Regions from separate parts of the Halalkalibacter lacteus genome, predicted to be linked through region 3. Evidence: riboswitches for the same ligand, from Rfam matches in the RefSeq annotation. Region 3 holds a riboswitch; each other region holds the start of a gene.
What was found. Region 3 has a riboswitch for S-adenosylmethionine ahead of SAZ04_RS07485 (methionine biosynthesis PLP-dependent protein). Riboswitches for the same ligand answer to the same signal wherever they lie in the genome.
Positions count from the first base shown of each region.

Region 1: it holds a riboswitch for S-adenosylmethionine, as region 3 does, so the genes downstream of both, SAZ04_RS04500 (sugar ABC transporter substrate-binding protein) here and SAZ04_RS07485 (methionine biosynthesis PLP-dependent protein) in region 3, are expected to answer to the same signal.
Region 2: it holds a riboswitch for S-adenosylmethionine, as region 3 does, so the genes downstream of both, mtnK (S-methyl-5-thioribose kinase) here and SAZ04_RS07485 (methionine biosynthesis PLP-dependent protein) in region 3, are expected to answer to the same signal.

Region 1 is NZ_JAWRVL010000004.1:104,398-112,323, reverse strand. Features, by position in the region: gene SAZ04_RS04520 (Zn-dependent hydrolase) at 110-1,354, shown strand; gene SAZ04_RS04515 (pyridoxal-phosphate-dependent aminotransferase family protein) at 1,384-2,628, shown strand; gene SAZ04_RS04510 (amidase) at 2,647-3,837, shown strand; gene SAZ04_RS04505 (fumarylacetoacetate hydrolase family protein) at 3,854-4,711, shown strand; SAM riboswitch class I at 4,919-5,025, shown strand; gene SAZ04_RS04500 (sugar ABC transporter substrate-binding protein) at 5,156-6,268, shown strand; gene SAZ04_RS04495 (sugar ABC transporter ATP-binding protein) at 6,444-7,926, shown strand, end outside.
Region 2 is NZ_JAWRVL010000006.1:3,216-11,141, forward strand. Features, by position in the region: gene sigF (RNA polymerase sporulation sigma factor SigF) at 1-411, shown strand, start outside; gene SAZ04_RS05835 (DinB family protein) at 560-1,018, opposite strand; gene mtnA (S-methyl-5-thioribose-1-phosphate isomerase) at 1,211-2,251, opposite strand; gene mtnK (S-methyl-5-thioribose kinase) at 2,244-3,470, opposite strand; SAM riboswitch class I at 3,587-3,694, opposite strand; gene SAZ04_RS05850 (2,3-diketo-5-methylthiopentyl-1-phosphate enolase) at 4,072-5,268, shown strand; gene SAZ04_RS05855 (2-hydroxy-3-keto-5-methylthiopentenyl-1-phosphate phosphatase) at 5,265-5,918, shown strand; gene SAZ04_RS05860 (methylthioribulose 1-phosphate dehydratase) at 5,915-6,538, shown strand; gene SAZ04_RS05865 (1,2-dihydroxy-3-keto-5-methylthiopentene dioxygenase) at 6,540-7,079, shown strand; partial or broken gene asnB (asparagine synthase (glutamine-hydrolyzing)) at 7,307-7,926, shown strand, end outside.
Region 3 is NZ_JAWRVL010000007.1:156,727-164,652, reverse strand. Features, by position in the region: gene SAZ04_RS07510 (Glu/Leu/Phe/Val family dehydrogenase) at 1-714, shown strand, start outside; gene SAZ04_RS07505 (YpdA family putative bacillithiol disulfide reductase) at 865-1,836, shown strand; gene SAZ04_RS07500 (asparaginase) at 2,092-3,060, opposite strand; gene prsW (glutamic-type intramembrane protease PrsW) at 3,154-3,801, shown strand; gene SAZ04_RS07490 (hypothetical protein) at 3,865-4,026, shown strand; SAM riboswitch class I at 4,151-4,255, shown strand; gene SAZ04_RS07485 (methionine biosynthesis PLP-dependent protein) at 4,409-5,527, shown strand; gene SAZ04_RS07480 (bifunctional homocysteine S-methyltransferase/methylenetetrahydrofolate reductase) at 5,524-7,356, shown strand; gene metH (methionine synthase) at 7,396-7,926, shown strand, end outside.

The DNA of each region.
Region 1 (7,926 bases), on a different contig from region 3:
ACAATTAAAATGGTTATTGTTAGACAGTGTGAATAATGACTATTGGTGCTCAAATAACTACAATGAAGAAACAATAAACGGTTAGTGACAACTGGAAGGAATGATTAGTATGATCGCAATACATCAAATAAATCAACAACGGCTATGGGAAACGCTTATGAAGTTAGGAGAGATTGGCGCTGGTTCAAATGTAACGGAAGAAGGTGTTACAAGACTCTCGCTTAGTTTAGAAGATTTAAAGGCACGACAGTACGTTATAGATGTGATGAAAGAATCTGGTTTAGAAGTGCGTGTGGACTCGGTCGGAAATATTATTGGGAAATTAGAAGGGATGAACCCAGATGCGCCGATTGTTATGACGGGTTCTCATGTCGATACGGTTCTTCATGGAGGATTGTTTGATGGAGCTCTTGGAGTGTTAGGCGCTGTGGAAGCGATTCGCTCGATTAAAGAATCTGGAGTTGAATTGACTCACTCCATAGAAGTTGTATCCTTTACGGATGAAGAAGGGACCAGGTTTGGGACAGGGTACATTGGAAGCAAAGGTATGAGCGGTTACCTAGATGAGAAAACATTCCTTTTAAAAGATGCAAATGGAATAACGTACGGTGAAGCATTTGAACAAGCTGGATTTGATCCGTCTCTTTATAAACAAGCAATTAGACAATCCAAAGAATTAAAAGCATATGTCGAAATGCATATTGAACAAGGAAAAGTGCTTGAAGAGCACGAATTAGCAGTAGGAGTAGTGACAGATATACAAGGTCCTGTTTGGTTAGAGGTTACGTTAACAGGTCATCCAGATCATGCTGGTGCGACGCCGATGAATATGAGAAAAGACGCGTCTCTTGCAATGGCAGAAATCATGCTAGAAGTTGAAAGACTTGCAATAAAATATAAAGGTGTAGGAACAGTAGGAAAGATGAAAGTAGAACCAGGTGGCGTGAACATTATTCCTGGAAAAGCTGCATTTTCTATCGATTTAAGACATGTTGACAAAGAACTTCGAACTAAGATGGTCAATGGAGTGACAAACGCTATTAGAGATATCTCAGATAAGAGATTGATTGAATCTGAGATTGATATTAAGAAAGCAGTCGATCCTGCCACGTGCTCTAACGAAATTGTTGAAGTAATTGAAAAATCATGTGAGGAATTACAAGTTCCAACTATGAAGCTGCAATGTGGGGCTGGTCATGATTCATTGATGATGACGAATATTACTAATATGGGGATGATTTTTGTTAGGTCTAAAGATGGGATTAGTCATAATCCTAAAGAATGGACTGAAAAAGAAGATTGTGTCGTTGGTACACAAGTCTTAATAAATACATTAGTGAAACTAGCTAAATAGCGTTTTTGAATAATGGGAGGGTAGAAATTATGCAACCAACAAATAGATTACATGTTCCAGCAAGAACAATTATGACACCAGGACCTGTAGAGGTCGATCCTAGAGTTTTGCAAGCAATGTCTTCATCAATTTTAGGTCAATTTGACCCAACTTTTACGTCATTGATGAACGAAACAATGAATCAATTACGGAAGGTTTTGCAAACGGACAATCATTGGGCGTTTCCGGTAGATGGAACATCAAGAGCAGGGATTGAAGCCATGTTGTGCAGTGTAATTGAAGAAGGAGATACCGTATTGATTCCTTCATTTGGACGCTTTGGAGGATTGCTGACAGAGATTGCAGAACGCTGTGGTGCTAAAGTCCATTTGATGCATTGCGAGTGGGGAAGTGTCTTTGATCCTAAGAATGTAATTGACGAAATGAAAACCATTCGACCTAAAGTTGTTGCGATGGTTCATGGTGATACGTCAACTGGGAGAATGCAGCCATTAGAAGAGATTGGGCGTGCTTGTAGGGAACAAGACATCCTACTAATTGTAGATGCGGTAGCGACCGTCGCAGGAACTAATGTGTTAACAGATGAATGGAACATAGATGGTCTTATTACGGGAACGCAAAAATGTTTATCAATACCGGCTGGAATGGCACCATTGACGTATAATGAACGCATTGAGAATATTTTATTAGAGAGAAAATCAATTGAAAAGGGTCTGGTTTCTCAAGATCAGCTTGCTTCAAACACAAGGAAAATCCGCAGCAATTATTTAGATTTAAGTCAATTACAAGATTACTGGAGCCCAGCAAGGTTGAATCACCATACAGAAGCAACAACGATGCTTTATGGTTTGTACGAAGGCTTGCGTCTGATACTAGAAGAAGGGTTAGAAAATCGCTTTGAACGTCATCGTTTAAATGAACGTGCGCTAGTAGCCGGTGTTGAGGCTATGGGCCTTACATTATTTGGGGATAATGGTTATAAACTGCCAACGGTTACGTGTGTGAATATCCCTGATGGAGTAAATGGCGATTCGGTGAGATCAATGCTTCTAGAGGAGTTTGGAATTGAAATAGCGAGCTCTTTCGGACCTCTGCATGGGAAGATTTGGAGAATAGGAACGATGGGATATAGTTGTCAGCAACGCAATGTTCTCTTAACACTAGCATCACTAGAAGCAGTATTACTACGACATAAAGCAAAAATAAATGTTGGGGATGGCGTTCAAGCAGCGTTAGACGTTTATCAAAAAAAAGAACGAATCGAGAGTGTTTAATCCAAGGGAGGTACTCAAGTGAAAGATAACTATAATGCGTTTGTAGATGAAGATATCATTGTAGAACCATTGAAATCAGGAGACCTCTCAGGACTTACATTTGCAGTGAAAGACGTATTTCATATTAAAGGAGTTACATCAAGTGCTGGAAATCCAGATTGGCTACGGACGCATAAACCAGCAAAAGAAAATGCGCTTGCAATAGAACGCTTGTTGCAAGCAGGAGCCACCTTACAAGGGACAACGATTACGGATGAATTGATGTACAGTTTAAATGGTGAGAATTTTCATTATGGAACACCGCTTAATCCAACAGCACCTGCCCATATTCCAGGCGGTTCATCAAGTGGATCTGCTGTTAGTGTTTCAGCAGAGCTAGTCGATTTAGCATTAGGTACCGATACGGGCGGTTCAGTGCGAATTCCATCAGCTTACTGCGGACTTTATGGATTTCGGCCTACGCATGGCCTTGTGCCGATTGAAGGAGTCATTCCCCTTGCTGAAAGCTTTGACACAGTCGGGTGGATGACAAGGAATGCAAAATTATTGTTAGAAGCCGGGAATGCATTAATTGGGGAAACTTCTCTTTCTTTAGAGGAAAAACCTTTTACAAACTTTCTATTCGGAAAAGAAGGTTGGGAATTGGCTGATGAGGAAAGCAAGGAAGTTCTTTCTTTGGTTGTTAAGCCATTAGAGCAATCATCCAAATCGAAATGGGTGACTATTGCACAAGAGGGACTGCAAAGATGGGCGAATTGTTTTAGAACGTTGCAAGGAATTGAAATTTGGAAGACACATGGTGATTGGATCTCTAAAGTGAATCCAAGCTTTGGGCCAGAGATTGCTGCTAGATTTGAATGGGCCAGTACGTTAAAGGCAGAAGAGAGTCCAAGTGAGCAAATCCTTAGAAAAGATATTCGGACAAGAATGATCGAGATGATAGGAGAAGGTGGATTATTAATCATTCCGACGACACCTGGAAAAGCTCCGCTTCGTAATTTGTCAGGAGAAGAGATTGAGAAGCGTAGATCACAAACGATGCAATTGTCTTGTATTGCGGGGCTGGCAGGGTTGCCGCAAGTAACAGTTCCACTTACCGGGCAGGATGGACTGCCGATTGCTCTTTCTTTCATAGCAGGACCGAATCAGGATGTCCGGCTACTTCAATGGATAAATGAAAATATAGAACAATTTCAACTAAATAATTGAAACTAAGGTGATATCGATGAAGCTTGCGACAGTAAAAATAGGTGGAAAAGAAGTAGCTGGACTGGTGCATGATAACGGAATCGTTCTAATTAAGACTATCAATGAGGTTGAACAGAGAAATTGGTCTCAGTCTGTTTTTGGATTAATAGAATCAGGACAGCTTGAAGATATGCAAGAATGGTATAAAGGTAGAGGGAAAGAAAGAGTTAAGGAACTACCAGCTTTCGCATTCGATGATGTTACCTATGCCCCGATATACCGAAATCCGCGCAAGATCTGGGGAATCGGAATGAACTATGTCAAGATGAGATCTGAATTAGGTGGTGCGGCAGGTGGTGATCCTGTCTTTTTTATGAAACCTGACACGAGTATAATTGGCGCGGGTGATACGATTGAGATCCCTTCACAATCAAAGAAAACGACAGCAGAGGCAGAATTGGCTATTGTTATTGGGAAGAAGTGCAAAAATATTCCTGAAGAAGAGGCTTTATATATGATTGCTGGATATACAACGGCATTAGATACGACGGCTGCGGATATTCATGCTGAAAATCCACGGTTTATGCAAAGGGCCAAAAGCTTTGATACATTCTTTAGTTTTGGTCCAGTCATAGTAACGAAGGATGAAGTTTCAAACGTGCCAGCCTTACAGGTGGCAACAGTACTAAACGGAGAAATACAACATGAAAATAAAGTAGAGAACATGATTTATAATCCTGCCTATATTGTTTCATTTCTATCGCAAGTGACGACTCTGTTACCAGGGGATATTATTATGACGGGAACACCAGGAGCAACCGTTATTCGCCAAGGCGATGTTGTAGAGTGTAGAATTGATGGGTTTGAACCTCTTTTAAACTCTGTTGTGCAATAGGGAATTTGAGGTAAATGAATATTCTTCTTTGAATTTCTATTTTGGCAAAAGGGGTAGAGAAATAAAGGAATGGTTGTTAAGTAAGAGATTTGTTATATCCAAGTATCCCAATTGGTTTATTTATAAAAGTCCAGTTCTATTGTTGACATTATACTACTAAAGGATTAAAGTGAGTATATTGATTTAATTGATAATTTAATAATATAGCTCTTATCAAGAGTGGCAGAGGGACTGGCCCGATGACGCCCAGCAACCGTTCTAATTAAGAATTGGTGCTAAATCCTGCAAAATAATTTTGTTTTGAAAGATAAGGGAGGAAAAGTATATACATATAACTAACCTCTCTATCCAATAGAGAGGTTTTTTGTGGGATAGTTGGTCCGGTATGTTATTAAACTATCAAAAAGAGATAAGATGTAGTTCAAAAAGGGGAGAGATGGAGAGATGAAAAAAGGATTCTTAAAAAGAGCACTAATACCAGCTATTGCTGCCGTTTTATTAACTGGTTGTGGAGCGGAAAGTTCTACTGAACAAGTTTCTACAGATGAGAATATATCGTTTGAAAATGTACCTGAAAGGTTTGCGAATGGAGAAGAAACAAAAATTAAAGTTATTCGTAAAATCGGTGGTGACGACCATACGGCACAGTTTTTGGCAGGGGCTAAAGAAGAAGGAGAGAGTTTAGGATTTACAGTTGATGTCATAACTGCTAATGGGGATTCTGCTAGATTTCATGACGCGATTGCACAAGCATTAGCAGAGAATTATGACGGATTTATTATTTCACATGGTGATGATGCTGCTACTGTTGAGAGTGTTAAACAGTTAACGGATGAGGGAAAGAGTGTTGTTACATTTGACTCGATTGATGATTTAACTGAAATCGAAGGTGTAACCCTTACTTCACAGGATGATGAGGCGCTTGCAACATTGGCATTGGATCAATTAGTTAAAGACCAAAATGGAGAAGCGAATATTATTTATCTTTGGGTAGATGGGTTTCCTCCAATGGTAAGACGTAATAATGTGTATCAAGATGTTCTTGAACAATACCCCGGTATTCAAGAAATTGGTAGGTTTGGAGTAGCGGCCCCTGATACATCTGTTCAAACCCAAAATGCTGTAGCAGCAATGCTAACCAAACATCCTAAAGGTGAAATCGATGCCATCTTTGCAACGTGGGATGCTTTTGCAATTGGTGCAACTCGAGCTATTAAGGAAGCAGGAAGAGATGAAATCAAAATTTACGGTATTGATGTTTCAAATGCAGACTTACAAGAAATTCAGGAGGATGGGAATCCATGGAAATATACGGCTGCCGTTGATCCGAAATTGATTGGTGCTGTTAACATGAGACTCGTTGCAAAGAAATTAGCTGGAGAAGAAACACCACAAACTTATGACCTAGAGGCATCTCTGATTTCACAAGATCAATTACTAGAAGCAGGTGAGGCAATAAATATGGTCAACCTTGCTAATACAGTTGAAGGTTGGGGAGAAACTGATGCGTTCGAAGAAGATTGGATGCAGACATTGAAGGAGCATTATACAAAATAGTTATTAGTAGATTGAAAAGAATGATAATCATTGCCCATAGGATGGCTCTTATTTACTCTGATTCTGTCTACAAGAAAGATAAAGACAGTCTCATTAAATAAGAGTTGTCCTTTTTACTTGGTTAATATGAACTTGTTTACTGGTAGGGTATAAGAGATTAAGTTGGGAGGGAGGCATGATCATGGCTTTATTAGAAATGAAAAATATCTCGATTTCATTTCCAGGTGTAAAAGCTTTAAATAAAGTTGATTTCTTTGCTGAAACCGGTATGGCTCATGCCCTTTTAGGAGCAAATGGGGCAGGGAAATCAACGCTTATGAAAGTGTTATCTGGAGCATACAGTCACTATACAGGAGATATTTTAATAGATGAGAAAAGGATACATATTCGGACGCCAAAGGATGCGCAAGACCATGGGATTCAAATTGTTTATCAAGAAGTAGATACTGTGCTTATTCCTTATTTATCGGTTGCTGAAAACATCATGTTAAATGAAACAGTAAATAATATGGGAAGAAGACAAATTATTCATTGGAACGAACTTCATAGAAAAGCAACAAATATATTAAAAAGTATAAATATTAACGTATCGACAAAAAAACTAGTTAGTGAGTTGACTCTTGCAGAAAAACAAATGGTTTTAATTGCTAGGGCGATTTCAACTCAATGTAAGTTTCTTATATTAGATGAACCAACAGCTCCTTTAAGTCATACAGAGACAAGTGAATTATTTCGAATTGTTCGCGACTTAAAAGCTAAAAATGTCGGTGTTATTTTTATTTCACACAGGTTGCCAGAAATTTTTGAAATATGTGATGAACTAACGATTATGCGAAATGGTCAATTTGTCACAAGAGAGAAAACGTCTATGATGAATCAAAGTAGTGTAGTTGAGCATATGCTAGGCGAAAAGCTTGAAGAGCAGTTTCCAGACTACAATGTTGAAATTGGAAATACAGTCCTGAATGTAAAAGGACTTTCTGATACAGGTGTTATTCACCAATTGAATATGCACGTAAATGAAGGAGAGATCGTGGGCGTGGCTGGGCTAGTCGGGGCAGGGAAAACCGAATTGTGTAAAGCGATTTTTGGTTATTCAAAGATTACTTCTGGTGAAATTGAAATTCGAGGAGAGGTAGTAAAGCTAAAAAGCCCATACGCTGCTGTTAAAAAAGGAATAGCACTAGTACCAGAGGAACGTAGAAAAGAAGGGATATTGGTTGAAGAATCTGTAGCAACAAATCTTACAGCAGCAAGCATAAAAAAAATCACGAAGTTATTTGGTTTTTTAGACACAAAAGCTGAGAAGAAACAATCTCTAGAAATAATTAGTCGTCTCGGAATTAAAACGCCAACTGAAGAAGCGAAAGTTCAAAACCTTTCTGGTGGTAATCAACAAAAAATTGCTATTGGGAAATGGTTGATTGCCGATGCTGACGTTTATCTATTTGATGAACCGACAAAAGGTGTAGATGTTGGAGCAAAGAAAGATATTTTTGATCTAATTGTGGAATTGGCGAAGCGAAAAAAAGCAATTATCTACGCTTCGGCTGAGCTTGCAGAGGTGAAGGGAATTACAAATCGTGTTTATGTTTTATACGATGGACAAGTTGTTAAGGAGCTTGAAACCAAGGATACAACGGAAGAAGAATTATTGA
Region 2 (7,926 bases), on a different contig from region 3:
AATAAGATTCGTAAAATGAAAGATGAAATGACCAAATCTCTCGGGCGGACTCCAACTGTTAATGAGATTGCTGAGGCATTAGAAATCACGCCGGAAGAAGTCGTCTTTGCCGGTGAAGCGAGCCGGTCACTTTCGTCCATTCATGAGACCGTTTATGAAAATGACGGAGATCCGATCACACTGTTAGATCAAATTGCTGATCAAACGGAAACGAAATGGTTTGATAAAATTGCTTTAAAAGAAGCGATTCGCGATCTTGATGAAAGAGAACGGCTAATTGTCTATCTGCGTTATTACAAAGATCAAACCCAATCAGAAGTAGCAACGAGACTTGGTATCTCTCAAGTTCAAGTCTCAAGACTTGAAAAGAAAATACTTGAGCAAATGAAGCTAGAAATGGGAGATATATAATTTCTTCAAATGAAGAGGGTGACTCAAAACCAAAGAGTCTGACCATTAGGGTACAATATAGAAGTTGAGCAAATGCTCAACTTCTATATTATATAGTGCTAACTAGTCGGTGGCAGACTCTTTTGAGACACCCTCTTTTACGTGCGCCTCATTTTGTTGTTGTTTTAAGCAATATTTTAATTGCAGTAAAATGGAGACCTTCATGAAAAGAGAGAAAGCTGAGTAAATCTGGAACAGTAGAAAACAAATGGTCACGCAGTTCAAAAGGCTTTTCAAGTGGTATATCTGTATGATTCTCAACTAGTGTTTGAGCTGCCTGAAGTTGTCTGTCTGATAATTCCACTATTTCTGAAATGGCCGGTGGCTCGCTTTTCCAATCTGCAGGACTAGTACCCTTGTGAAAAAACTCTTTATAATGCGGAGGAAGAGTTTTTTCATAATGTTCTAAGTGGCTTAATATACTTTCAGCAATAACAAGAACATGCCCTGCATTCCACCTGATTGAATTATTAAATCCTTCTGGTATTGTATCAAGTTGATTGACTGTGACTGCTTGGAGACTTGAGGTAATTGCAAAACGTGCAAATGAAAATGCTATAATCGTCATGATTGTTTCACTCCTTTTACTAGTTTGATAATAGTGTATAGTATAAAGGCGTTAAATAGAATCTAATGATTTCTCTCTAAAGTTTTGGATGATGTAAGTCGTAGGGGAAGTTACGGTTTGATAAAAAAAGAGAAACCCCATCTTTTATAAGGATTTCTCGACCGTCAATCGTTCTTTTTTAATTAGGTAACATTACTGAAAAAGAGCAACAATCTCTTTTGGGTAGTCACCTTTTATAATGCCTTTTTCCGTAATGATACCGGTAATTAACTCTGCAGGTGTAACATCAAAGGCTGGGTTAAAGACGTTAATATTAGCTGGTGAAATAGGGTGACCATTGATGGTACGGACTTCATCAGGATGGCGTTCTTCAATTTCAATATCAGAACCTGTTGCTGTGTCTAAATCAATGGTCGATAGTGGTGCAGCAACGTAAAATGGAACTCCTAATGACTTGGCAATGAGGGCGAGACCGTACGTTCCAATTTTATTAGCAGTATCACCATTTGCTACAATGCGGTCAGCGCCAACAATGACTGCATTAATGCCTTTTGATTGAATCGTATGTGCGACCATATTATCAGTTATTAACGTGACATCAACACCAAGTTGTTGGAGTTCCCATGCTGTAAGTCTTGCTCCTTGTAAGACCGGACGTGTTTCAGAAGCAAAAGCTTTTAAGTTAATTCCGCGTTCTTTTGCAATATAAAACGGCGCAAGTGCAGTACCGTAGCGAGCTGTTGCAATTCCTCCTGCATTACAATGAGTAAGCAATGTGTCTTCATCTTGAAATAAACTAAGTGCGTATTCCCCGATTGATCGACAAACTTCTTCATCTTCTTTTTCAATTAAAAGAGCTTCTGCTAAAACAGCTTCTTTCGCTTCTTGAACAGTCGTTACATCTCTTACAACAGAGAGAATCCGTTTTATTGCCCAAAATAAATTGACAGCAGTAGGTCTAGACGTTTCTAAATAGGCGGCTTCTTTTTCAAGTTCCAAACGAAACTTATCAAAATCGGATAGTGTTGATTGTTGTGTTGAAAGAGCTAATCCATATGCAGCGGCAATGCCAATTGCTGGTGCACCACGTACTTTTAGTTCAAAGATGGCATCCCAAACATCTTCTATTGAAGTTAGTGTGAGAAATTCCGTCTTTCCTGGAAGCAATCGCTGATCTAGTAATATAATTTTGTCTATGTTCCATTGAACGGAACGAATGGGGCTATTAAGCATGTTTACTCACAACCTTTACTAATTCATCTATTGTTGAAATCTGACTACGTTCTAAGATTAGGTTTTTCCCGAGAGTAAGTGCAGTTTTCTTTACTTCATTTTTGACTGCTTGATTTAAAATACATTCAACATCTTCTACACCGGCAAGACCAATCATTCGTCGGACTATTTTACAACCTGCAAATCCAATCGTATCTTTGAAAATCTCTTGTAACGTTTGATCGAGATAACCATCAACACTCATATAGACATCTTGTGGGTGTTGATTCCAAAGGTAGGTAAATTCTTCACTAAATACATTCCAGCTTTCAGAAATGACATTTAGTAAGTAGTGTTTGTATTCTTCTTGCTTTTGTGGCTGATCTTTTAAATGAACTTGTTGAGATAAATAATTCAAAATAATGTTGGCAATGAAGGCACCAATATCAAATCCCATTGGACCGTAAAAGGCAAATTCAGGGTCAATCACTACCGTATCTTCTTCACGAACAAAAATACTCCCTGTATGAAGATCACCATGAACGAGTGTTTCTCCTTTTGTGAGAAAAGCCTTTTTTAATGACGCGACTTCAAGCTTTAAAGATGGATCTTCCCATATCGTTTTTGCAACAAATGGCTTAAGGTCTTCATCAATATTATTAGTGTCGTGATCATAGAATGGATCTGTGAATACAAGGTCTTCTGTGATTTTACACAATTCAGGGTTAATAAAGCGACTACTTTGGATTTTCTTTTCTTGTTGATTTAACCCAAAGTCTGAATTGAAAAAGAGTGTATGTGCTAGAAATTGTCCGATATCCTTTCCTAAGTTAGGATAAACATTCCCAGCAAGTAAACCTTTACGTAAAATAGTGAAATCAGATAGATCTTCCATAACTGTAACAGCACGGTTTGAATCACTAAAGTAGACTTTTGGAGTGAAATTTGGAACGAGTTGGTATGTTCGTTTTAATGATTCACTTTCAATACGAGCACGGTCTAGTGTTAACGGCCAGCTTGTTCCAACAACTTTGGCGTATGGGAGTGCTTGTTTAATAATGAGTGATTTACCAGATTGTTCATTCATTACTCGAAAAACCAAATTTAAATTTCCATCACCAATTTCTTCAGAAGTGAGTTGATCATCCAGGTCGAATAATTGCAATTTTTTACTTAACTCCATTGCTGTTTCTGTGTTTAAAGGTTTATAGATTTTCTTTTGCAAAGTTAGTACTTTCATATGTGCAACCTCCTAAAAGAACTTATTGTGGTCCGTTAAGTACGATGTAGTTATGATTTCCAATAAAAAAATCCTCTTGAAAACAAATCAAGAGGATTGAAACATCGTGTTCGTTCCTCTTATCTGTCAGAATGTTTATCATTCCGTTGGAAGTAGCACCATTGCTTTTAAGCCGGTTGCCGGGCGTCATCGGTCCAATTCCCTCAGCCTTCTCGTAATAAGAGTTATATGAAGTTATATGCATTCATTGGTTAAAGAAGGTCCCCTAAAAGCCGATACGTGGGCACTTTAATACGATCTCATTTAGTCTAGTTATAAGCTACTTTTAAAAAAGCTTTCCTATTTGAGTGTCATCTTACACCGAATGAAAGGGAACTGTCAATTGGATTTTGCAAATTAAGAGATCATTTAGTTTGATAAAGTGATAAAATTGAGATACTACTATAAGTAGTCAAATTTTTCTATGTACAAAAAGGAAAAACACCCTTTGATGATTGACGGAAAATAAGAATACTGGCATAATTCAAAACTATTATTAAGTGCCAATATCGCGTTTATCCACAATTTAGTAGAAGAAGTACATAATGGAGGTTTTAGTATAGTGAGTGAAGTAATAGCAACATACCTTCTTGAAGCAAAGCCAGAAAGTTTAGAAAAAAAAGCAGAGGCAATTGCTGTTGGGTTAACAGTAGGTTCATGGACTAATCTACCTGCAGTGGAACAAGCTCAGCTCGAGCGTCATAAAGGAAGAGTCGTTGAAGCAAAAATGGTAACAAATAATAAGGCTCGTATTTCCGTAGGATATCCAAGCGTGAACTTTTCAAATGATTTGCCAGCGGTTCTGACAACAACATTTGGGAAGTTCTCATTAGATGGCAAGGTGAAACTCATTGACTTGGCATTTTCTGATGAGGTAAAACAAGGGTACCCTGGGCCGAAATATGGAATAGAAGGTATTAGAGAATTAACGAATGCATATAACCGTCCTTTATTAATGAGTATTTTTAAAGGAGTCATCGGGCGCGATTTATCTTCGCTTAAAGAGCAAATGAAAGCACAAGCTCTTGGAGGAATTGACATCGTTAAAGATGATGAAATTCTTTTTGAAAATGAACGAACGCCACTTGAAAAAAGAATAGCAGTTTGTCAAGAGGCTTTACGGGAGAGTTATGAAGAAACTGGAAAACGAACGCTTCATGCAGTCAACTTAACAGGAAAAACAATGGAGTTAAAAGAAAATGCTTATAAAGCGGTGGAATTAGGCGCTGATCTTTTGCTGTTTAATACATACGCCTATGGCTTGGATGTTATGCAGGCACTTGCAGAAGACCCGAATATTCCATTGCCAATTATGGCCCATCCAGCATTTTCGGGAACGATGATTTCTTCGCCAGATTTCGGGGTTTCACCAGGTTTGTTACTTGGGAAATTAGCTCGTATGGCTGGAGCAGATCTAGTTTTATTTCCGTCTCCTTATGGTTCTGTTGCGATGGCAAAAGAAGAGACACAAGAGATAGCTCTGAACTTAACAAGTGAAGATTCGGTCTTTAAAAAAGCATTTCCTGTGCCATCTGCTGGCATCCACCCGGGTTTAACGCCGAAATTGATCGCTGATTTTGGGGTCGACAGCATTATTAATGCGGGCGGTGGAATTCACGGTCACCCTGGAGGTGCTGCAGCGGGTGGAAAAGCATTTCTTCAGGCAATTGATGCTGTATTAGATCATAAATCTTTAAAAGAGGCAGCGACTGAAAATCAGGAGTTAGCTCAAGCGATTGAACTATGGGGAGGGGAATGACCCTGAATCCGATGATATTCTGCGATTTTGATGGGACGATTACAGAGAATGATAATATTGTCGCGATTATGAAGAAATTTGCCCCACCTGAATGGGAAGAAATTAAAGATGATATTCTTAGTCAACGGATTTCGATTAAAAAAGGAGTGGGCCAATTCTTTCGTCTCCTCCCTGCTGAATTAAAAGAAGAAATGACAACCTTCATTTTAAATGATGCAAAGATTCGTGAAGGGTTCGGTGAATTTGTTTCATACACAAAAAGGAATGGACTAGATTTAGTCGTTGTTAGTGGAGGTATGGACTTTTTTGTTCATCCACTTTTAAAAGGATACAACTTGCCGGTTTATTGTAATGAAGCGAAATTTAATGAAGAGAAAATCCGAGTTGAATGGCCGCATACCTGTGATGAACAATGTTCAAATGAATGTGGCTGTTGCAAGCCATCAATTTTGCGCGAAATTGGAGAAGGGCATTATAAGATTGTTATAGGTGATTCAATCACGGACTTGCAAGCTGCTAAGCAAGCTGATTTAGTCATTGCACGAGATTTCCTGCAGCAAAAGTGTGAAGAATTGAATCTGCCTTATCAGTCTTTTGAAACGTTTCATGATGTTATTCGAATTTTAGAACAAAATGAGGTGAAAGTATGATTTCAGCTTGGAATGAACTTGCCTCTATTAAACGTGAACTTGGGGTAAGAAACTGGTTTCCAGGAACGAGTGGAAATCTATCTATCAAGGTCAGTGATGAGCCACTTACTTGTCTTGTCACGGTGAGCGGTAAGGATAAGTATCAAGAGACAGAAGAAGATTTTGTCCTCGTTGATCAGGATGGAAATGCCCTAACTGAGCAGGGAAAACCATCGGCGGAAACAGTGATTCATTTAGAGGTTTATAAGAGAACGGATGCTGGATGTAGTCTTCATGTTCATACACTTGATAATAATTTGATTTCAGAACTTTATGCTGAGAAAGGCTCCGTTACATTTCGGAATGTGGAGTTGATAAAGGCATTTGGAATTTGGGAAGAAGACGGAGAACTAACGATTCCAATAGTTGAAAATTTTGCAGACTTGCCAACATTAGGTCTGGCTGTTGGCGAACAAATTTCAGCTGACACAAAAGCGGTTTTAATACGAAACCATGGTATTACGGTATGGGGAAGAAATGCATTCGAAGCAAAAAGGCATCTTGAAGCTTGTGAATTCCTTTTTTCGTACCAAATGAAATTATTGCATGCAAAAGCATTAAATTTAAAGGAGGTTTTATAACATGGCAGTTATAAAAGTAAGAAACAGTGGAGAAGTAATCAAAGGATATGAGAATGTTCATGCATTTCTTGAAGCGCAAGGTGTCTTTTTTGAAAGATGGGATATGAGTAAGTTGCCTAAGAGTTTAGTTGCGAAATTTGACCTATCGGATGATGACAAATCAGAAATTTTAAAAGCATATGATGCAGATATTCGTTCATTGGTTGAGCGACGTGGTTATCAAAATTGGGACATTGTCGCTCTATCAGAAATAACACCTAATTTAGAAGAGTTATTAAAGAAATTTGAACAAGTTCACACACATACAGAAGATGAAGTTCGAGCGATAACGGCAGGTCACGGGATCTTCATAGTAAAAGGTGATGAAGAGACAGGCTACTTTAATATTGAGCTTGAAGCAGGGGATGTCATTTCGGTGCCCGAGAATACACCGCATTTTTTCACGCTCATGGACGATCGTCAAGTGGTTGCGGTTCGCCTGTTCATTGAAACAGAAGGATGGGTAGCACATTCATATGAAGAAAAAGAACATCAGTTGTAAGAGTCAAGAATAGTAAAAAGAGATAACTCAGTCGAGTTGTCTCTTTTTTTTTGCTTATGGTTTATTCCTAATGTGAAAACTTTTCATTTGTCTTACTTTCGTGATGAAAAGTTTTTTTCTAGTGAATCCTAATATAGCTACACAACGTCTAATATATGTATATCAAGTATGATGTATCAAATACTAGAAAAAGTACAATATGAACGTAGAAAAGTAGGTGCAAGATTATGTGTGGATTTGTGACGTATTTGTTCGATACTCCTCAAAAATATGATCATGTTAATAAAATACAAGAAATGAATAAAATGATCCCTCATAGAGGGCCGGATCAAGAAGGGTATATGCATGGAGACCATGTTCATTTAGGGTTTAGTCGCTTGAGCATTATCGATTTAGAAGGAGGAGATCAACCTTTATCATATGAAAATGGACGGTATTGGATCGTTTTTAATGGCGAAATTTATAATTATGTAGAATTAAGAAAGGAACTGCTTGAAAAAGGGAAACCGTTTCAAACTGAATCTGATACGGAAGTGATTCTTGCACTTTATAGTGAAGTAGGGGCAAATGTTGTCCAACACTTGCGTGGGATGTTCGCTTTCGTCATTTGGGATAATGTTGAGAAACGAGCGTTTGCTGCACGAGATCAATTTGGCATTAAGCCATTATTTTATAAAGAAGTAGCGGACGGTCTTATGCTAGCGTCAGAAAAGAAAAGTTTGCTTACAAGTGACGGGGAACATCAATTGAGTGAACAAGCTTTTCATCATTATATGTCTTTTCAATATGTGCCCGAACCGCATACAATAACAAAAGATATTTATAAGCTTGAACCAGGTCACACACT
Region 3 (7,926 bases):
CTTGTATTAGGTGGTTCGCATGGTCGTGAATCGGCAACAGCTAAAGGGGTCACCATCTGCATTCGTGAAGCAGCAAAAAAGAAAGGCATTGACATTGAAGGAGCGCGAGTGGTCATTCAAGGTTTTGGGAATGCAGGGAGCTTTTTGGCGAAGTTTATGCATGATGCTGGTGCAATAGTAATTGGGATTTCCGATGCATATGGTGGTCTACATGATCCAGAAGGGTTGGATATTGATTATTTACTTGATCGGCGTGATAGTTTTGGAACGGTTACAAAACTATTTAGAGAGACGATTTCTAATGAGGAACTTCTTGAATTAGACTGTGATATTTTAGTGCCCGCAGCAATTGAAAATCAAATTACAGAAAAAAATGCTTATAGTATTAAAGCTTCTATAGTTGTAGAAGCGGCAAATGGTCCAACAACTATGGAAGCAACAAAGATTTTAACCGATCGTGAAATTCTTCTTGTTCCAGATGTACTAGCTAGTGCTGGGGGAGTCACCGTGTCTTATTTTGAGTGGGTTCAAAATAACCAAGGTTATTACTGGACAGAAGAAGAAGTAGAAGGGAAATTGGAATCAGTTATGGTTGGTTCTTTTGATAATATTTATAACTTAGCAAAAACACGTAAGGTCGACATGCGTTTAGCTGCGTATATGATTGGTGTGCGTAAGATGGCTGAAGCATCTAGATTCCGTGGCTGGGTGTAAATTTATTTAAATATGGCAAGAGGGAGACTTAAATGAAGACTCTTCCCAGGAAAAGAAATTCATCAGTGAAGTTAAGGTATTGTTCATTACTGATGACCTGTGAGGATATCTATTTTTGAGTCGCCCTCTTTTGTGTAAAGAGGTGGATGTATGATTAAAGAAGAGGTTATTATTGTCGGTGGAGGTCCTTGTGGGCTTGCGGCAGCCATCGCTTGTATGGAACAGGGACTACAGCCACTTGTTATTGAGAAGGATAATGTTGTCAGTGCTATTCATCGTTATCCGACACACCAAACGTTTTTTAGTACGAGTGAAAAGCTTGAGATAGGTGGAGTTCCATTTGTTGTTGAGGAACGAAAGCCGAAACGGAATCAGGCTCTTGTCTATTATCGTGAGGTAGTGAAGAGGAAAGAAATCCGAGTTCAAGCATATGAACAAGTCAAAGTCGTTAAAAAGCAAGAAAATGGTGATTTTTACATAGCTACCACATTAGCGGAATATGAAGCAACAAATGTTATTATAGCAACGGGTTATTATGATTCACCGAATATGCTGGAAGTGCCAGGAGAAAAGCAAAGCCACGTCCTCCATTATTTTAAAGAGGCTCACCCCTATTTTGATATGGACGTTGTCGTAATTGGTGGCAAAAATTCAGCAGTTGATGCGGCCCTTGAATTAGAAAAAGCGGGAGCACATGTCACGAATCTATATCGAGGTAGTGAGTATTCTAGCAGTGTAAAACCTTGGATTCTACCTGAGTTTGAAGCACTTGTTCGTCACGAAAAAATAAAGATGGAATTTACCGCAGAAGTACTCGAAATAAGAGAAAATGTAGTGATTTATAAAAAAGGAGAAGATGTGTACCAAGCTAAAGCACAATTTGTTTTTGCGATGACAGGGTATCATCCAAATCATACGTTTCTACGAAAAATGGGCGTATTGGTAGATGAGCATACAGGTCGTCCAACTTTTCATCCTGAAACGATGGAAACAAATGTAGAAGGACTTTATATTGCGGGTGTTATTGCAGCCGGAAATAATGCAAATGAAATCTTTATCGAAAATGGACGATTCCACGGTGAGCACATTGCAAAAGCAATTAAAGCGAATAAAAAGGTTTAAAACTGTTTATGACATATAGTCAATATCTGTAAGGGGGATCAAAAGGGTAAAAAACTACCTTTTGATCCCCTTTTTAAAAGATAAGAAAAATGAAATATAACAGAATTTAATGAAGCGTGAAATCCTATTCAAGGGCGTGAAATGGCTTCGCACGCTGCGTGTCGAACGACTACTGTTACCCACTTGTCGTTCATCTTAAAAAGAGGCAACGGTTCAGCTCAGTGCTTCTAAGAAAAGACAGCTTTGCAGTTTTTCTTATTTGTAGAATAATTCTTGGATTGTCGTTCGATTTGTTGTTTGTTCTAATACGACCATTAGTTTTAATCTTGCTTTTTGACCATTTAATCCATTTGTAAAAATGACACCCATATCCTTTAACGTACGACCTCCGCCCTCATATGCATAAATATCTTGAACGACTCCATTGAAGCAGCGAGAGACTAAGACGACAGGAATGTCTCGATTAATCAAACGGTTCAATGCAGGCACAATAGTTGGGGGGACGTTTCCTTGACCGAAGGCTTCGATAACAAGCCCATCTATGTGTGTTGATGCAATAGCGTCAACGATCGAATGATCCATACCAGTATAAGTTTTTAATAATGCCACCTTTTTTGTTATCTTCTTAACCGGGTAACATTCTCGCTTCGAAAGGGTGTGATGAAAGAAGACACCACGTTTTGTGACAATTCCAATCGGTCCATATTGTGGACTTTGAAAAGTAGCAATGTTACTTGAATGTGTTTTTGTTACGTTTTTTGCTGTGTGGATCTCATCATTCAATACGACGAGTACACCTTTACCTTGTGCATCTTCATTTGCTGCAACTCTTACAGAAGCTATTAAATTATGAGGGCCGTCAGCGCCAAGTTCGTTACTTGAACGCATAGCTCCAGTAATGATAACGGGAATATTCCAATCAAGTAAAAGGTCAAGTAAATAAGCTGTTTCCTCAAGTGTATCCGTTCCATGTGTGACAACAATACCGTCTAAATGATCTTCTTTTACTCTTTCTTTTAAGCGTTCTGCAAGATCAATCATTAAACTAGGGGTCATATGTGGTGATGGAATATTCAAATAATCGTCAACGATAACAGAGGCGATGCTTGATAGCGATTCGATAGTGGAATATAATGGATTTATCAAGTTTGGTTGCACGGCTCCTTGCTCATTTTCTTGCATCGCAATTGTGCCACCTGTATGTAAAACGAGAATTTTTTTCAAAAAGCACACCTCAAATTTAAGTTTTATAGAATAATATCATACCAGCTTAGAAATTAATTTTAAAGAGTAAAGCAATGGGAAAGGAAGAGCAAGTTGTTTGCAATTGTAACAGCAGCAATCGCTCCAGGAATGGCATTATTATCTTATTTCTATCTACGTAACCATTATACCACGAGTACAATAGCACTAGTATTTAGAACATTTTTGATAGGTGTGCTACTCGTTTTCCCAGTAATGGTCTTGCAATATGCGTTTACAACTGAAGGATATTTTAGTAATCCGTTCTCTAGGGCATTTATTTTATATGGGTTCGTGGAAGAGTTTTTCAAGTGGTTTCTTCTTTGGGTTTTTGCGTATCAACATGCAACTTTTGCGAGACGCTATGACGGAATTGTATTTGGTGTGTCGCTCTCGTTAGGATTTGCCACATTAGAAAATGTATTTTATTTAATAGCTAATGGACTTGAGACAGCATTTGGTCGAGCACTGCTTCCGGTTTCAAGCCATGCTCTATTTGGTGTTATAATGGGATACTATTTAGGAAGGGCGAAAATAGAAGGACAACAACGAGTGAAACATTTGACGTTGTCCCTTTGTTTTCCTATCATATTACATGGCGTATACGATTCTATTTTTATTGTATTTGATATGTATTTTTTAATTGGGTTGATTCCGTTTATGTTAGTACTATGGTGGGTAGCTTTAAATAAGGTAAAACGAGCTCACCATTTAGACGAATAATGAAAGAGTGAGTGATAAATAGTAATGGGGATAAGTGCATATTTATAGTAAAGGGTGATGATTATGGCAGAAGGACGTTATCGTATTGTTATTCGTTGTCCTGTTTGTGGCGAGAAATACATTTTACGTGGGAGACGAAACGAGAATGGAGAGTATGAGACTGGTTTTAAGCGTTGTGTTTGTGGGAATGAGGAGAATTTAAATATTGATGCAACACTAGAATAATTGGTAGTGTTTATAAAGGGATGATAACTAAATCTTGTATGAAAAAGCTTTTTTAGAAATTTTCACTTGCAAAATTGTATGAATTGTTGTAATTTTGATTAAACGCAAAAAACAATATTTGAATTTCTTATCAAGAGAGACGGAGGGACTGGCCCTATGATGTCTCAGCAACCAGCCTTTATAGGTCAGGTGCTAATTCCATCAAGTCTTTTGGCTTGAGAGATAAGAAGAAGTGAATGATTTATAAAAACCACCTTCTTCTTATATAATGAGGGTGGTTCTTTTTGTAGAAGATGAAAGAAAAGATATTATTTATACCTCAATCAGCGACAAATAGGTGAGAGAGGATCATGAAATGATTGAATTATTGGAGGTATGAAAGATGAACCGAGAAAAACTAGAAACGATTTTAGTGCAAATAGGAAACCGTTCTTCGGACCCGACTGGGACGATCAATACACCTGTTTATTTTTCAACAGCATATAGACACACTGGGATTGGGGAGTCGACTGGTTACGACTATGCTCGAACTGGAAATCCGACGAGGGAAGTGGTTGAAAATGCGATAGCTAAACTAGAAGAGGGGGATAGAGGATTTGCATGTAGTTCGGGTATGGCTGCCATCCAAACGGTGCTATCTCTCTTTGAACAAGGTGATGAAATTTTAGCTTCTCAAGATTTATACGGAGGGACATACCGTCTATTCGAACAAGGATGGAATCGCTGGGGCTTAACATTTTCCTTTGCTGATCCGAGGAAACTTGAGCAGTTTGAACGTTGTATCACCGATAAAACAAAAGCTTTATTTATTGAAACACCGACGAATCCACTGATGCAAGAAGCATCAATTCCAGACTTGGTTCAAATAGCCCAAAAATATGGATTGTTATTAATCGTTGACAATACATTCTACACTCCTTTGTTACAACAACCACTTGTTGATGGGGCAGATATCGTTATTCATAGTGCCTCGAAATATTTAGGAGGGCATAATGATGTGATTGCTGGGTTAATTGTCGCTAAGGGAGAAGAGTTATGTGAAAGAATTGGGTATTATCATAATGGAATTGGAGCGATTTTATCTGCGTTTGATTCATATCTTTTAACTCGAGGCATGAAAACACTTGCGATTCGTATGGATAAACATGAAGAAAATGCAAAAGCGATTGTTACATACTTAAATGAGCAAGAAAGCGTGACCGATGTCCTTTACCCAGGTAAGGGAGGCATGGTCTCATTTCGTATCTTACATGAGCAATGGGTGAATCCATTTTTGCAGCAGTTGAAACTTGTCTCTTTTGCAGAAAGTTTAGGGGGGGTCGAAAGCTTGATGACTTATCCTGCTACGCAAACGCATATGGATATTCCTGAAGATATTCGAATAGCAAATGGAGTTTGTAATCGTCTTTTGCGGTTTTCTGTTGGGATAGAACGGGCTGAAGATTTAATTGCAGATCTTGACCAGGCATTCCGGTATGTAAAAGAGGAGGGCGACGAATGAAATTACTAGAACAATTAGCCACGCGGGTTTTAATTGGGGACGGTGCTATGGGAACTTTGCTTTATGAGCAAGGCGTTGATCAGTGCTTTGAAGAGGTGAATATAACTGACCCTGAAAAAATTGTGAATGCTCATAGAAAATATGTAGAAGCTGGCGCGGATGTAGTACAAACCAATACATATGCAGCCAATCAATTAAAACTTGAGAAATACGGTCTTAATAAACAAGTTCAGACAATCAATCAGACGGCTGTAAACTTAGCTAGACAAGCAGCAAAAAAGTCAGCATTTGTAGTCGGAACTGTTGGTGGAATAAGAAGGTTTCAACTTGAAGAATGGAGTTTGCGCGAAATTGAAGTTGCTTTTTCTGAGCAAATGAATGAACTATTGTATGAGGGTGTCGATGGACTTTTACTTGAAACATTTTATGATTTAGAGGAAGCAAAAATGGCAACGAGTCTAGCTAGAAAGCTAACTAATTTACCGATAATTGTCAATCTTTCAATAGGTGAAGTTGGTGTCATGAACGGTGGTATAGCTGTTTCTAATGCGTTTGATCAGCTTATAGCAGTAGGAGCGAATGTTGTCGGGTTGAATTGCCGGACAGGTCCATTTCATATGCTTCGCTCATTTGAAACGATGCCTTTACCGAAGGAGGCCTTTCTATCAGCCTACCCGAATGCAAGTTTGCCTGATTACAGAGATGGGCGAGTGTTCTATCAATCGAATGCTGATTACTTTCAAGCGATGGGGGAACAATTTATTAAACAAGGTGTACGCTTATTAGGTGGGTGCTGCGGGACAACACCGGAACATATTGAGGCGTTTGCAAAAGTAAAATCTGTTACGAAACCGGTCACTAGTAAAACGGTCCGTCCACTTGTAGCGGTGAGAGAAGCGATTCACATTCCGCGGAAACAAACGCCGTTACCAGAAATTGTGAAAGAACGTAAATCTGTTATTGTTGAGTTAGATCCCCCGAAAAAATTAAATACAAAACGATTTATGGAGGGCGCAAAGGCATTGAAGGAAGCTGGTGTAGATGCTGTGACAATGGCTGATAATTCACTTGCTTCTCCAAGAGTCGATAATCTAGCACTCGGAGCGATGGTGAAAGAGCAGCTTGGAGTCAGACCGCTTGTTCATGTTACGTGTCGTGATCGAAATTTGATTGGTTTACAATCACACTTAATGGGTCTTAATGCGTTAGGAATTGATGATGTGTTAGCCATTACAGGGGACCCAACAAAAATTGGCGATTTTCCTGGAGCAACATCTGTCTATGATGTAAGTTCGTTTCAACTCATTTCATTTATTAAACAATTGAATGAAGGCATTTCGTTTTCAGGGAAAGAACTTGGACAAAAAGCAAACTTTTCTATCGGAGCAGCACTTAACCCGAATGTCAGGCACCTCGACAAAGCGGTTAAGCGAATGGAGAAAAAGGTTGAGAGCGGTGCGGATTACTTCATGACACAACCAATTTATAGTGTGGAGCAAATCGAAGCGCTAGCTGATGAAACGAAGCATGTAAAAGAGCCTATTTATATTGGGATTATGCCATTAACAGGTACTCGAAATGCCGAATTTCTTCATAACGAAGTACCAGGGATTAAATTAACAGATGATATTCGTGCTGCGATGGTAGCTTGTGGAGAAGATAGAGACGCATCAACAGCAGAAGGAATCAAAATAGCAAAATCATTAATTGATACAGCACTTACTTATTTCAATGGAATTTATTTAATTACACCATTCTTGCGTTATGAAATGACAGTGGAGTTAACTCAATATATTGAAGCTCAGAAATTTATCATGCAGGGAAGATAACGATTGATAAAGTAAGTGGAAAGTAGAAAGGAAGGACATATGGTTAAGTCTTTGTTTGAACAACAACTTGAAAAGAAAATACTCATTTTAGACGGTGCGATGGGAACAATGTTACAGCAAGCTAATTTAACAGCTGAAGATTTTGGTGGGGAAGAATATGAGGGCTGTAACGAGTATTTAAATGAAACAGCACCTTATGTAATTGAAAAGATTCACCGAGCTTATCTAGAAGCAGGCGCTGACATTATTGAGACGAATACATTTGGTTCAACTGATATCGTCTTAGACGATTATGACCTAGGATATAAGGCGGAAGAATTGAGCCGTATTGCTACGGCAATTGCTAAAAAGGTAGCAGATGAATTCTCTACCCCGGAGTGGCCGAGGTTTGTTGCTGGAGCAATGGGGCCAACAACGAAATCATTGTCTGTAACTGGTGGAACAACGTTTGAGAAACTAGTTGAATCTTATCATGAGCAAGCGCGTGGAATCATCCGTGGTGGTGCTGACGTGATGTTACTTGAAACGAGTCAAGACATGCGTAACGTTAAGGCAGGTTATATTGGGATT